DNA from 4 places in the Streptomyces sp. NPDC107550 genome. Region 3 is predicted to be linked to each of the others. Evidence: riboswitches for the same ligand, from Rfam matches in the RefSeq annotation. Region 3 holds a riboswitch; each other region holds the start of a gene.

Region 1 (3,413 bases), on a different contig from region 3:
GCGTCGAACTCCTCGCCCCACAGGTCCACCAGCTCGGGCACGTCCGACGGCGAGAACAGCGACCAGGGGCGGTCCTCGGCGACGCGGCGCATGAACTCGTCGGGGATCCAGTGCGCGAGGTTCAGATTGTGCGTACGGCGCGCGTCCTCACCGGTGTTGTCGCGCAGCTCCAGGAACTCCTCGATGTCCGCGTGCCAGGTCTCCAGGTAGACGGCGGCGGCACCCTTGCGGCGGCCCCCCTGGTTGACGGCGGCGACGGAGGCGTCCAGCGTCTTGAGGAAGGGGACGATTCCGTTGGAGTGGCCGTTGGTGCCCCGGATCAGGGAGCCGCGCGAACGGATGCGGGAGTACGACAGGCCGATGCCGCCGGCGTGCTTCGACAGGCGGGCCACCTGGTGGTAGCGGTCGTAGATCGAGTCCAGCTCGTCCAGCGGCGAGTCCAGCAGGTAGCAGCTCGACATCTGCGGGTGTCGGGTGCCGGAGTTGAACAGGGTCGGCGAGGACGGCAGATAGTCCAGCCGGCTCATCAGGCCGTACAGGGCGGTCACCTCGTCGAGCGCGCGGACGCTGTCGTCGTCGGCGAGCCCGGCCGCGACCCGCAGCATGAAGTGCTGGGGCGTCTCGACGACCTTGCGGGTGATCGGGTGGCGCAGCAGGTAGCGGCTGTAGAGGGTGCGCAGGCCGAAGTAGCCGAAGCGGTCGTCGGCGCGCACGTCGATCAGGGCGTCCAGGTACGCGGCGTGCGTGCGGACGAAGGCGGCCGTGCGGTCCGCGACGAGCCCTTCGCGGTGGCCGGTGGCGACGGACGCGGTGAAGGACGTGACGCCCTGCGAGGCGGCCTCCGCGGCGATCGACCGGGTCAGCAGCCGCGCGGCGAGCCGAGAGTACGCCGGGTCCTCGGAGATCAGCCCGGCCGCCGCCTCCGTGGCCAGCTCCCGCAGCTCGGCCTCGTCCGCGCGGGCGCTGCGTCCGCGCAGCGCGGCGGCGGCGACCCGGCCGGGGTCGGTGTCGGGGAGGTCGGCGGTCAGCTCCGTCAGGGTGCGCAGCAGCGCGGTCCCGGGGGCGTCGGCATCGGCGCCGGCTGCGGCTGACGCAGGATCGACGGGCGCGATGGTCACGTGGGGCTCTCCCTCGCTGGGCTCGGGGCCCGCGGGGAGGAAGTGGCCCGGGCACACGCACGAAGCGGCCCGCGTCACCGGCCCATTCCGCGAGGCCCGGACGTCGTGGACGCCCGGGCCGGGCGGCTCGGGCGTGCCGTCGGCAGGTCATCGGACTCACGTACGGGCCTTTTGCGGGCGTACGTTCACCGTTGCGGGACAGTTCCGGATTCGCACCGGATTCCCCTGCTGCGACAGCGAGAGCGAGCATACATGTTGTGCCGGTGCTCTGAAGCATGCCCACATGTTGTGTCGGGGTGGGCGGTGCCGTACGGCTTCGTCAGACGGCGGGCCACTTCAGCAGGCCCGCGACGAAGTCCTGCGTGAAGTCGCGCGGGCCGGTGCCGAGGGCGACGCGGCCCCGGTGCCGGGTGCGGCCGGACACCAGCGGGGACTCCTGGTAGTAGGCGCGCGGGTAGTCCGCGTCGTGCGGGATGAACACGGTCTTGCCGCGCGTCAGTTCGCTCGCGCACTCCACGACGACGGTGCCCTCGGCGGCGGTCACGAACGACTCGTCGGCGCAGACCCCGACGGCCAGCGGGTCGTGCAGCGGGCAGCCCTCGGCGGCGCGGTAGGCGTTCAGGTAGAACCGCATCAGGCGCGCGGTCAGCTCCTGCCCGGCGCCCGCCTCCTCCAGGACCGTCAGATCCTGCTCGCGGAAGCGCCAGCCGTGCGTCGCGTCGAGCCCGACCATCGTGTACGGGATGCCGGAGGAGACGACGATGTCCACGGCGTCCGGATCGGCCCAGGCGTTGAACTCGGCGACGGGCGTGATGTTGCCCGGCACCTCGGCCGCGCCGCCCATGAACACCAGGTGCTTGACCCGCCGGGCGAACCCGGGGTCCTCGCTGAGCGCGATGGCGACATTGGTGAGCGGCCCGGTCGCGCACACCGTCAGCTCACCCTCGTACGTACGCGAGAGACGCAGCATGGCCTGCGCGGAGGACTCGGTCAGCTCCGGGACGGCCGACGCGGCGAGGGACTCGGTGCCGAGGCCACCCGCACCGTGGAACTCGCCGGCGGCCGAGTACGGCAGCCGCGTCAGCGGGCGTCCGGCACCCCGGTGGACTGGCACGTCGCCGTCGATGCCGAAGGCGCGGGCCAGCGAGCGGCCGTTGCGGAAGGTCTGCTCGGCGGGCGCGTTGCCGCCGACGGTCGTGTACGCCTTGAGGTCCCACAGCCCGGTGCCGAGCAGGTACTGGAGGGCTACGGCGTCGTCGATGCCGGGGTCGCTGTCGAGGACGATGGGTGCGGGCATGGCGGTTCTCCTCCGTAGGTGGTCAGGGGGACACGGTAAGCGCACGAGCCCCTCCACCAGGGAGGGGCTCGTGCGCTGACGAGGGGGGCGGCGGGCGCCGGGGCTCAGTGGCCGGAGGCCCCCACGGTGGGCAGTTCGACCTTGACGCCCTTGTCGCCCGCGTCGGCGGTGTAGTCCGAGGGAGACGTCTCGTCGACGCCCTCCGGGGCCTTCAGCGCCTTCAGGACGAAGGTCAGGACGACGGTGACGGCGACGTTCAGGACGAAGGCGGTCATGCCGATGTAGCCGATCTGGCCGATGCCCGGGATCTCCTTCGCCGAGCCGCCGAAGTGGGCCTGCGTCGGCGAGGCCACCCCGTACGCGGCGACCGTGCCGTACACCATGCCGACGGCCCAGCCCGCGAGCAGCGCCCAGCGGTGGAACCAGCGGGTGAACAGGCCGCCGACCAGCGCGGGGAACGTCTGGAGGATCCAGATGCCGCCCAGGAGCTGGAAGTTGATGGCGACCGTCTTGTCCATGGTGAGGACGAAGGCGAGCGCGCCGACCTTCACGAGCAGCGACACCAGCTTGGAGACCTTGGTCTCCTGCTCGGGCGTCGCGTCGGGCTTCAGGAAGTCCTTGTAGATGTTGCGCGTGAACAGGTTCGCCGCCGCGATCGACATGATGGCGGCCGGCACCAGCGCGCCGATGCCGATGGCCGCGAACGCGATGCCCGTGAACCAGTCGGGGAACATGTCCTCGAACAGCTGCGGGATCGCCAGCTGCCCGTTCTGCACCTTCACCCCGGCCGCGATCGCCATGAAGCCGAGCAGCGCGAGCAGGCCCAGCATCAGCGAGTACAGCGGCAGGATCGTGGTGTTGCGGCGGATCACGTCGCGGCTCTTGGAGGAGAGCGTCGCGGTGATCGAGTGCGGGTACATGAACAGCGCGAGCGCCGAGCCGAGCGCGAGCGTCGCGTACGTCCAGGTGCCCTGCGAGCCGGGGGCGAGCGCCCCGAC
Region 2 (3,413 bases), on a different contig from region 3:
GCGGCGACGGGCAGCGCCACGCTGGTCGCCGCGCCCGCGCCGACGCCGAGCGCGATGACGAGGACGGCGCCGCAGGAGGCCCCGGAGGACGCGCCGAGCAGATAGGGGTCGGCGAGCGGGTTGCGGACGACGGCTTGCAGGACCGTTCCGGCGACGGCGAGTCCGGCGCCGACGACGACGGCGAGGACGACGCGCGGCAGTCGCACGTCCCACACGATGGAGGCGAACGCGCCGCTGTCCTCGCCGCCGAGGAGGATGCCGAGGAGGATGCCGAGGACGCGGCCGGGCGGGATGCGGACGGATCCGAAGGCGAGCCCCGCGAGCGCCGCCGCGCACAGGGCGGCGGCGAGCGCGGTCACGAGCAGCGGGAACGCGGTCCGGGTGCGGGCGCTCACTTCGCGCCGGGGTGGAGCTGGTCCGCGAGGTCCGCGACGGCGTCGGCGGCGCGGACGCCGAGGACGGCCGAGGACAGCGGCAGCACCGCGAACCGCTTGTGGCGGACGGCGGGGACGTCCGCGAGCGCGGGGTCGTCCAACAGGCGCTTCTTCTTCGCGGCGACGGAGGTGCCGCCGTAGTCGTAGATGACGATGACGTCGGGCTTGCGGTCGATGACGCGCTCCCAGGAGACGTCGGCGAAGGACTTGTCGAGGTCGGCGAAGACGTTGCGGCCGCCGGCGCGGCGGATCAGGTCGTCGCCGAGCCCGGCGCCGCCCGCCGTGAACGCGCTGGACTCCCCCGAGTCGTAGACGAACACCGAGACGGGCCGGGCGCCCTTGAGGCGGCGGGCGACCGCGTCGAGCCGGCCGTCGATGCGGTCGATGAGGCGTTCGCCGCGCTCGCGCACCGCGAACGTGCGGGCGACCTGGCGTATCTCGGTGCGCAGGTCGCCGACGCCGACGTGACCGGCCGGGCAGTTCTCGCGGTTGAGCCGGGTGTGGATCCCCGCTTTCTCCAGGCTTTCGCGGTCGCGCCCTGAGCCCTTGTCGAAGGCGCTGGCGTAGCCGCCGTACACGAAGTCGGGGTCGGCGCCGAGGAGTTCCTCCTTGGAGGGGTACTCCTTGGCCAGCACAGGGATCTTCTCGTACGCCTTCTTGTACGCGGGCTCGATCCGGTCGTCGAGGTAGGCGGTGCCGGCCATGCGCTTCTGGAGACCGAGGGCGAGCATGACCTCGGTGGCGTGCTGGTTGAGGGTGACGGCGCGCCGGGGCGGCTCCTGGAAGGTGGTGCGCACACCGCAGTTGGTGACGGTGTACGGGAAACCGGGCGCCGCGCCCGCCTTCTTCGCGTCGCCGTGGGCGCCGGTGCCGCAGGCGGCGAGCGGCAGCAGGAGCAGGGACGTCAGGAGCGCGCGCGAGGCTGCGCCGATGCGGGGCATGCGGTGCCTTTCCGGGGGATGTCCTCGTCCCCTGGTCGGTGCGGAAAGGCGGCAGGTCAGTGTCTGGCTCCCGGGCGTCGCGTGCGGCGCGACGACCGGTCACAGTGGCGGGACCGCACCGGATTCGCACCGGTTTCCTGGCCCTGACCGCCTGGGTGGAGTGGTGACAGTGTGCCAGACGGGTGTTCGACCTTCGCGGGAGGTCCACACGGGAGGTCCACACGGGAGGTCCGCACGGGCGGGCACGCGGTCCCACGGGTGTGCGCGCGGGCATGAGGAAGCCCCGGCCGTGACGGGGGACCACGGCCGGGGCGGCTTGGGAGTGGGCACGGATGGCGGTCGCCTCTCGGCGGGGGGCTCCGCAGGGCTTCAGCCGAACGATCTTCCCTGCGGGCTATAGGTGAGGCCCGGGGACACTGTTCCATCCGTGTCCACGGTGGGTTCAACGGGCGGGGCCCCCTTGTTGTTCCCCGCCTTCCGGAAGCGGCCGGTGAGGTACGTCACGCCTGGCCGGGACCGTAGGCTGCGCTGGTGATCTTCGCTTCCGCCCGCCGTGTCCGCGCGGCGCTCGGCCTCGCCCTGGCCGCCGCCGTCCTGCTCGGCGGGTGCGCCGCGCCTTCCTCACCCACTTCCCCGTCCGCTTCCTCCTCCACGGACGGGCCGCCCCGGGTGCGGATGCCGGTGGCGGACGCGGACTTCGACTATCAGATCGGCGGCGCCTACCGCCCGCCCTCGGGTGTGCGCGCGCTCTCCCGCGACCGCACGGACCGTCCGGCGCCCGGCCTCTACAACGTCTGTTACGTCAATGCCTTCCAGGCGCAGCCGGACGCGCTCGGCTGGTGGCGGCGCACCCATCCGGACCTGCTGCTGCGCGACGGCAAGGGCGCGCTCGTCATCGACGAGGACTGGAACGAGGCGCTGCTCGACCTCTCGACGGCCGCCAAGCGGGAACGGCTGGCGCGGATCGTGGGGCGGTGGATCGACGGCTGCGCGGACGCCGGTTTCCAGGCGGTGGAGCCGGACAACCTGGACTCCTACCAGCGCTCCGACGGCCTGCTGCGGGCCGGGGACGCGGCGGCGTTCGCGCGGCTGCTGACCGCGCGGGCGCACGCGGCGGGGCTCGCGGCCGGGCAGAAGAACACGGCCGAACTGCTGCCCCGGCACTCCGCCATGGGCTTCGACTTCGCTGTCGCCGAGGAGTGCGCCCGCTACGACGAGTGCGGGGCGTACGCGGACACGTACGACGACCGCGTCTTCGTCATCGAGTACCGCGCGGCCGACTTCACGCGCGCGTGCCGCGCGTGGGGCCCGCGCCTGTCGATCGTGCTCCGGGACCGCGATGTGCGGCCGGCCGGGGCGGACGGGTATGTGCGGCGCGGGTGTTGAGCCCGAACCCGATGCCGAGGGCGCGTCTCGGCGCCTCCGCGCGGCCGACCGTCCAGCTCAGGGCGCCCGGTCGGGGTCGGTCGCGGGGCACACCTCGGCGGCTGAGCGCGGGCTCCCGATCAGCTCAGGACGCCCGGTCGGGGTCGGTCGCGGGGGGGCACACCTCGGCGGCGGCTGAGCACGGGGCGGGCGGTCAGCTCAGGGCGTCGAGGCGGCGGCGGACCGCTTCCAGGGCGCCCGGTCTGCGGCCCGGTACGCGTGCGCGCAGGGCGGTGAGCGCGGGGGCGTGCGCGCGGGCGCGGGCCGGGTCGGCGAGCTGCTCCCACTGGTGATGGGCGCGGTCCACGGCGGCCTCCACGTCCTCGTCGCCGGGTTCCTCGCCGCGCGACAGGCGGGCGTGGGCGACGGCGGCCCACAGTTCGAAGCTGCGGTCGGGCTCCCGCGCCAGACGGGCGAGGTCCGCCCGGACCTCCAGCCAGTGGATGGCCTGCGGCGACCCGGCGCCGTGGGTGCGCAGCGCCTCGCTCTCCCACAGCGCGGCGATGGCGGCGGCCTCCCCGTGCCGCCCGGCCTGCGCGGCGGCGAGCAGCGCCGGGTGCGGGTCGTCGGCGGCGGTGGCGGTGGCCTGCGGTGCGGGGGCGGCGCCGGGGGC
Region 3 (3,413 bases):
GTCACCTTCCAGACCGTGACCCGCAACCGCATCCTGACGCCCTCCGTCATGGGCTACGACGCCGTCTACACGCTCATGCAGACGGCCATGGTCGCCGTCTTCGGCGGCAGCGTGCTCGCGGCGACCGACGGCACCGCGAAACTCGTGACGCAGACGCTGCTCATGATGGGCTTCACCACCGTTCTCTTCCGGTGGCTGCTGCAAGGGCCCGGCGGCAACATGCACGTCCTGCTGCTCGTCGGCGTGGTCCTCGGGCTGGCCTTCAACAGCCTGTCCGTGTTCCTGCAACGGCTGCTGTCCCCGGCGGAGTTCGACGTGCTGAGCGCGCGCCTCTTCGGGCGGCTCAGCGCCGTGGAGGCGACGCATCTGCCGCTGGCCGCCGTCGTGTGCGCGGTCGTCGGCGTCGTCGTGTGGCGGCGCAGGCACCGGCTCGACGTGCTGCTGCTCGGGCGGGACGCCGCGACGAACCTCGGGATCGGCTACCGCCGGGAGCTGACCGTGATCCTGCTCGCCGTCTCCGCGCTGATCTCGTTCTCCACGGCGCTGGTCGGGCCGATGACCTTCTTCGGCTTCCTGGTGGCGATGCTCACCTACCAGGTCATCGGCACGTACCGGCACGCGGCGGCCCTGCCGATGGCGTTCCTGCTCGGCTTCCTCGTCCTCGTCTGCGGCCAGTTCGTCCTCGAACACGTCTTCTACGCCGCAGGAATGCTCACCGTCGTCATCGAGTTCGCCGGCGGTGCGGTCTTCCTCGTCCATCTGGTCCGAAAGGGCACCCTGTGATCGAGTTCACCGACGTCACCAAGGCTTACGGCGACCATGTCGTCCTCGGACCCGTGTCCGGGAGCATCCCCACGGGCGGGATCACCTCGCTCGTGGGCCCCAACGGTGCGGGGAAGTCCACCCTGTTGACCATCGCGGGCCGCCTCACCGCGCCCACCTCCGGGCGCGTCACTGTCGACGGGATCGACGTGCACCGCGCCCCGACGCGGGACGTGGCGCGGCTCCTGTCGGTGCTGCGGCAGGAGAACCACTTCACCGCGCGGGTCACCGTGCGCGAACTGGTGTCGTTCGGCCGCTTCCCGCACTGCGGCGGCCGGCTCACCGCGGAGGACGTACGCCAGGTCGACACGGCCCTCGACTTCCTCGACCTGGCCGCGCTCGAAGGCCGCTACCTGGACGAACTCTCCGGCGGGCAGCGCCAACGCGCGTACGTGGCCATGGTCCTGGCCCAGAACACGGCCTACGTCCTCCTCGACGAACCGCTCAACAACCTCGACATGAAGCACTCGGTCCGCATGATGGAACGGCTGCGGCAGGCGGCGGACGAACTCGGCAAGACCGTGGTCCTGATCATCCATGACATCAATGTCGCGGCGGCCTACTCGGACCATGTCATCGCCCTGCGCGACGGGCGGATCGTCGCCGCGGAGAGCGCCGCGTCGATCATGCGCCCGGAGACCCTGACGGAAGTCTTCGGCACCCCGGTGGAGGTGCACGACCTGGCGGGCCGCCCCACGGCCGTGTACTACGGGCGCGGGGCGTAAGTCCTGCGGGTCGGGACCTGTGTCACCACTACATGTGGCATGGGCGTGTCGGGAGTGTGGCAGATGTAGTGTTCGAGCGTCGGTTCGGCCGGGACGCGGGAGACGCGGAAGGTCGAGGCAACAGGGAATCCGGTGCGAGTCCGGAGCTGCCCCGCAACGGTGTGCCCCCAGGTGGAGGGCGAGCCCGATACCTGCCGGCGCCGGCCCCCGTTCCGTCCGGGCCGGGCTCACTCCGTACGCCTCGTGGGAGGGCCGTCGTGACGTTGATCAACGCTGTTGATTCCGTGAACGAGTATCTGGACCGTAGTGACTGGCGCGTCAACGCCAATGCCAATCAGGGCTATTCGCTCGGTGGGTTGATCCTCAACACGGCCGGCAAGGTCGTCGCCAACTACTGGCTCGACCAGGTGTACCCGGAGGCCGTGGGGCGCGCCCACCGCGAAGGCGACTTCCACATCCATGACCTCGACATGCTCTCCGGGTACTGCGCCGGCTGGTCCCTGCGCACCCTGCTGACCGAGGGGTTCAGCGGGGTCCCCGGGCAGATCGACTCCGCGCCGCCGAAACACTTCTCCTCGGCGGTCGGCCAGATCGTCAACTTCCTCGGCACGCTCCAGAACGAGTGGGCCGGCGCGCAGGCGTTCAGCTCGTTCGACACCTACATGGCGCCCTTCGTGCGCAAGGACGCCATGACGTACGACGAGGTGTACCAGTGCGTGCAGGAGATGGTGCACAACCTCAACGTCCCGTCCCGGTGGGGTACCCAGACCCCGTTCACCAACCTCACGTTCGACTGGACGTGCCCGCCGGACCTGCGCGCGCAGGTGCCGGTCGTCGGCGGCGCGGAGATGAGCTTCACCTACGGCGAGTTGCAGGCCGAGATGGACATGATCAACCGGGCCTACATCGAGGTGATGACGGGCGGTGACGCCACCGGCCGCGTCTTCACCTTCCCGATCCCCACATACAACATCACCGAGGACTTCCCCTGGGAGAGCGAGAACGCGACGCGGCTGTTCACGATGACCGCCAAGTACGGCCTCCCGTACTTCCAGAACTTCATCGGCTCCACACTCGAACCCGGCCAGATCCGCTCCATGTGCTGTCGCCTCCAGCTCGATCTGACCGAGCTGCTCAAGCGGGGCAACGGCCTGTTCGGCAGCGCCGAGCAGACCGGCTCCCTCGGCGTCGTCACGCTCAACTGCGCGCGCCTCGGACACCTGCACGCGGGCGACGAGGCCGGCCTGTTCGCCGCGCTCGACCGTCTGCTGGCGCTCGCGGAAGAGAGCCTGGAGGTCAAGCGGGTCACCGTGCAGGGCCTGATCGACAGCGGCCTCTTCCCGTACACCAAGCGGTACTTGGGAACGTTGCGCAATCATTTCTCGACGGTCGGCGTCAATGGGATCAATGAGATGATCCGTAACTTCACGTACGACCGGGCCGACATCACCGCGCCGGAGGGCCACGCGCTGGCCGTGCGGCTGCTGGACCACGTGCGGGCGCGGATGGTCGAGATCCAGGAGCGGACCGGGCATCTGTACAACCTGGAGGCGACCCCCGCCGAGGGGACCGCCTACCGCTTCGCCAAAGAAGACCGCAAGCGCTTCCCCGGCATCCTCCAGGCGGGCACCGACGCCCACCCGTACTACACCAACTCCTCGCAGCTACCGGTGGGTTGGACCGACGACCCGTTCGAGGCGCTGGAGATGCAGGACACGCTCCAGACGAAGTACACCGGCGGCACCGTCCTGCACCTGTACATGGCGGAGCGGATCTCGACCCCCGAAGCCTGCCGCGCCCTCGTCCGCCGGTCGCTCGAGCGGTTCTCGCTGCCGTATCTGACGGTGACGCCGACGTTCTCCATCT
Region 4 (3,413 bases), on a different contig from region 3:
CCCTCGGGGTCGCGGGAGCGGTCGAGGAACATCTCGCCGGGCGGCGGCCCCCAGTGCCGCTCGACGGACTCGCGCAGCTCGGCGGGGAGCGTCGCGTACCAGCGCTTGTAGTCGGCGGCGGGGATGCGGACCGGGTTCTTGGCGAGCTGTTCCTCGGTGAGCCAGTCCTGGTCGTGGCCGCCCGCGTCGATGAGCGCGCGGATCAGTTCGTCGCCGTCGCCCGAGGTGAGGCCGGGGATGTCGGCGGGGTCGCCGAAGTCGTACCCCTCCGCGACGAGCCGGCGCAGCAGGGCGACGGCGGAGGCGGGGGTGTCGAGGCCCACGGCGTTGCCGATGCGGGAGTGCTTGGTGGGGTACGCGGACAGGACGAGCGCGAGCTTCTTGTCGGCGGCGGGGATGTGCCGCAGGCGGGCGTGGCGTACGGCGATGCCGGCGACGCGGGAGGCGCGCTCGGGGTCGGCGACGTACGCGGGGAGGCCGTCGGCGTCGATCTCCTTGAAGGAGAACGGGACGGTGATGAGCCGGCCGTCGAACTCGGGCACGGCGACCTGGCTGGCCGCGTCGAGCGGGGAGACGCCCTCGTCGTTGGCCTCCCAGTCGGCGCGCGAGGAGGTCAGGCACAGGGCCTGGAGGATCGGTACGTCGAGCGCGGCGAGGGCGCCCGCGTCCCAGGACTCGTCGTCGCCGCCCGCGCTCGCCTCGGCGGGGCGGGTGCCGCCGGCGGCGAGGACGGTGGTGACGATGGCGTCGGCGGGGCGCAGCGCGTCGATGAGTTCGGGTTCGGGGGCGCGCAGAGAAGCCACGTACAGCGGGAGCGGGCGGGCTCCGGCCTGCTCGATCGCGTCACACAGGGCGTGTACGAAGGCGGTGTTGCCGCTCATGTGGTGGGCGCGGTAGTAGAGCACGGCGACGGCCGGTCCTTCCCCGCCGGCGGGGGTGCGCTCCAGCGGGCCCCAGGTGGGGGCGGGGGCGGGCGCGTCGAAGCCGTGGCCGGTGAGCAGGACCGTGTCGGACAGGAAGCGGGCCAGGTGCTCCAGGTTGGCGGGGCCGCCGTGCGCGAGGTACTTGTGCGCTTCGGCGGCGATGCCGACGGGCACGGTGGAGGCGGCCATGAGCTGGGCGTCGGGCGCCTGTTCGCCGCTGAGGACGACGAGCGGGACACCGGCGGCGGTGAGCCGGTCGATGCCGTCCTGCCAGGCGCGGACGCCGCCGAGGAGGCGGACGACGACGAGTGCGGCGCCGTCGAGGAGGGCGTCGAGGTCGTCGAGCGGGAGCCGGGAGGGGTTGGCGAAGCGGTACGCGAGGGGGGCGCCGTCCCGGGCGTTCGCCGCGCGGGCGCTGAGCAGATCGGTGTCGGACGTCGACAGGAGCAGGAGCTGCTGGGGCATGCGGCGTCTGGCCTTCCTCGGGGTGTCCGCGCCCCGGGTAGTGCGTGACGGCGGGAGTTCCTGGCTCACCCCCGTCTCAAGAACGGGGGCTCACAGTGGCGGGACCGCGCCGGATTCGCACCGGGCTTCCTCCCCTGTCGCCGTCGCTGGCGATGTTGTTGCCTGCATCGTACGGGTCGGGGGCGGGGGCCGGTACGGGACGCCGGTCACAGGTGGGCGGTCCGTGCGGTAGGTATGCTCCCCGGCATGTCCGACTCCCTCATACCCTCTGATCCCGGTTCGTCCGGTACGTCCCGGGGCGACGCGTGTCCCGGCGCGCTGCGGCTGCACGCGGCGGACGACGGGTTCCTGGCGCGGGTGCGGCTGCCCGGCGGGGTGCTCCCCGCGACGGCGGCAAGGGCGCTCGCGGAGGCGTCCGGCGCGCTCGGTGACGGCGCCCTGCATCTGACGTCCCGGGGGAACGTGCAGCTCAGAGGCTTGCGTGAGGGATGCGGCGGGGAACTCGCGGCGCGGCTCGCGGACGCCGGGCTGCTGCCGTCGGCGGCGCACGAGCGGGTGCGCAACGTGGTGGCGTCGCCGCGTTCGGGTCTCGACGGCGGCGGCTTCGTGGACGTACGGGGGTGGCTGCGGGCGCTGGACGCCGAGGTGTGCGCGAGCGGGGTGACGCCGGGGCTGTCGGGGCGGTTCCTGTTCGGCCTGGACGACGGGCGCGGGGACATACCGGCGCTCGGCCCGGACGTGCTGGTGCGGGGCCTGCCGGACGGCGGCGGCTGCGTGCGGCTCGGGGCGGACGGCACGGGCTTCCACGTACCGTACGAGGACGCGGCGCGGGCGGCGGTGCGGGCGGCGGAGGTCTTCGTCGCGGCGGCCCGCGAGGCGGCGCCCGCCCGGGTCTGGCGTACGTCCGAACTGCCCACGCCCGCAAGCGAACTGACGGCGCGTCTGGCGCGGGCGCTGACCGGTGTTCCGTTCGCCGCGCACCCCGGCTGCGAGCACGGCGAGCCCGCGCCGCCGACCGGCCCCGCGCCCCTGGAAGCGGTCCTCCCGCTGGGCTCCGCGACGCCGGAGCAGTGGCGGGCGCTGACGGACCTGGCGGGCCGACTCCCCGCCGGAGAACTGCGGTTGACCCCGGCCCGTACGGTCGTCGTCCCCGGCGCGGACGCCGGCCACGCCCAACTCCTCACCGCCACCGGCCTCTTGACCGACCCGGACTCCCCCGCCGCCCGCACCGGCGCCTGCATCGGACGGCCCGGCTGCGCCAAGGCGCACGCCGACATCCGCGCCGACGCCGTCTCCCGGCACCCCGTCCTGCCCACGTACTGGTCCGGCTGCGAGCGCCGCTGCGGCCGCCCGACCGTCCCGTACGTCGATGTCGTGGCGCGCCCCGACGGCACGTACGACACCCGCCTGCCCGAGCCCGCACCCAGGTGAAAGAGCCGAAACCCGTGTATGACTACGAGAAGGACGGCGCGGCGATCTACCGCGAGTCCTTTGCCACCATCCGCGCCGAGGCCGCGGCCCCGCTCGCCGCGCTGCCGCCGGACGTGGCGCAGGTCGCGGTCCGCATGATCCACGCCTGCGGGCAGGTGGACCTCGTCCAGGACATCGGCTACTCGGCCGGGGTCGTGTCGGCGGCGCGCGCCGCGTTGCGCGCCGGAGCGCCCATCCTGTGCGACGCGCACATGGTCGCCAGCGGGGTCACGCGTGCGCGCCTGCCCGCCGACAACGACGTGGTGTGCACCCTGCGCGACCCCCGAGTACCCCAACTTGCCCAGGAGTTGGGTACGACACGGAGCGCCGCGGCCCTCGAACTGTGGCGGGACCGTCTCGACGGCGCCGTCGTCGCCATCGGGAACGCGCCGACCGCGCTGTTCCACCTCCTGGAGATGATCGCCGCCGGGGCGCCCCGGCCCGCGGCCGTGCTCGGCATCCCCGTCGGTTTCGTCGGCGCCGCCGAGTCCAAGGACGCGCTCGCCGCCAATGACCTGGGGCTCGAACACCTCGTGGTGCGGGGCCGGCGCGGGG

The links. A riboswitch is a leader RNA that binds a small molecule or an ion and turns the genes downstream of it on or off. The one in region 3 is predicted to bind cobalamin.
Region 1: linked by a shared signal. The riboswitch ahead of ACZ7LY_RS06300 (ribonucleoside-diphosphate reductase subunit alpha) and the one ahead of ACZ7LY_RS01590 (ribonucleoside triphosphate reductase) in region 3 are both predicted to bind cobalamin.
Region 2: linked by a shared signal. The riboswitch ahead of ACZ7LY_RS13840 (ABC transporter substrate-binding protein) and the one ahead of ACZ7LY_RS01590 (ribonucleoside triphosphate reductase) in region 3 are both predicted to bind cobalamin.
Region 4: linked by a shared signal. The riboswitch ahead of cobN (cobaltochelatase subunit CobN) and the one ahead of ACZ7LY_RS01590 (ribonucleoside triphosphate reductase) in region 3 are both predicted to bind cobalamin.

What each region holds. Positions count from the first base shown of each region.
Region 1 covers NZ_JBVKBC010000003.1:273,097-276,509, forward strand. The annotation lists gene ACZ7LY_RS06300 (ribonucleoside-diphosphate reductase subunit alpha) at 1-1,118, opposite strand, end outside; cobalamin riboswitch at 1,243-1,374, opposite strand; gene ACZ7LY_RS06305 (nucleoside hydrolase) at 1,438-2,415, opposite strand; gene mctP (monocarboxylate uptake permease MctP) at 2,520-3,413, opposite strand, start outside.
Region 2 covers NZ_JBVKBC010000008.1:72,408-75,820, reverse strand. The annotation lists gene ACZ7LY_RS13845 (FecCD family ABC transporter permease) at 1-395, opposite strand, end outside; gene ACZ7LY_RS13840 (ABC transporter substrate-binding protein) at 392-1,375, opposite strand; cobalamin riboswitch at 1,413-1,569, opposite strand; gene ACZ7LY_RS13835 (endo alpha-1,4 polygalactosaminidase) at 1,904-2,761, shown strand; gene ACZ7LY_RS13830 (hypothetical protein) at 2,955-3,413, opposite strand, start outside.
Region 3 covers NZ_JBVKBC010000001.1:373,866-377,278, reverse strand. The annotation lists gene ACZ7LY_RS01600 (iron chelate uptake ABC transporter family permease subunit) at 1-783, shown strand, start outside; gene ACZ7LY_RS01595 (iron ABC transporter ATP-binding protein) at 780-1,547, shown strand; cobalamin riboswitch at 1,611-1,760, shown strand; gene ACZ7LY_RS01590 (ribonucleoside triphosphate reductase) at 1,805-3,413, shown strand, end outside.
Region 4 covers NZ_JBVKBC010000034.1:12,653-16,065, forward strand. The annotation lists gene cobN (cobaltochelatase subunit CobN) at 1-1,388, opposite strand, end outside; cobalamin riboswitch at 1,421-1,548, opposite strand; gene ACZ7LY_RS29650 (cobalamin biosynthesis protein CobG) at 1,635-2,819, shown strand; gene ACZ7LY_RS29655 (precorrin-8X methylmutase) at 2,834-3,413, shown strand, end outside.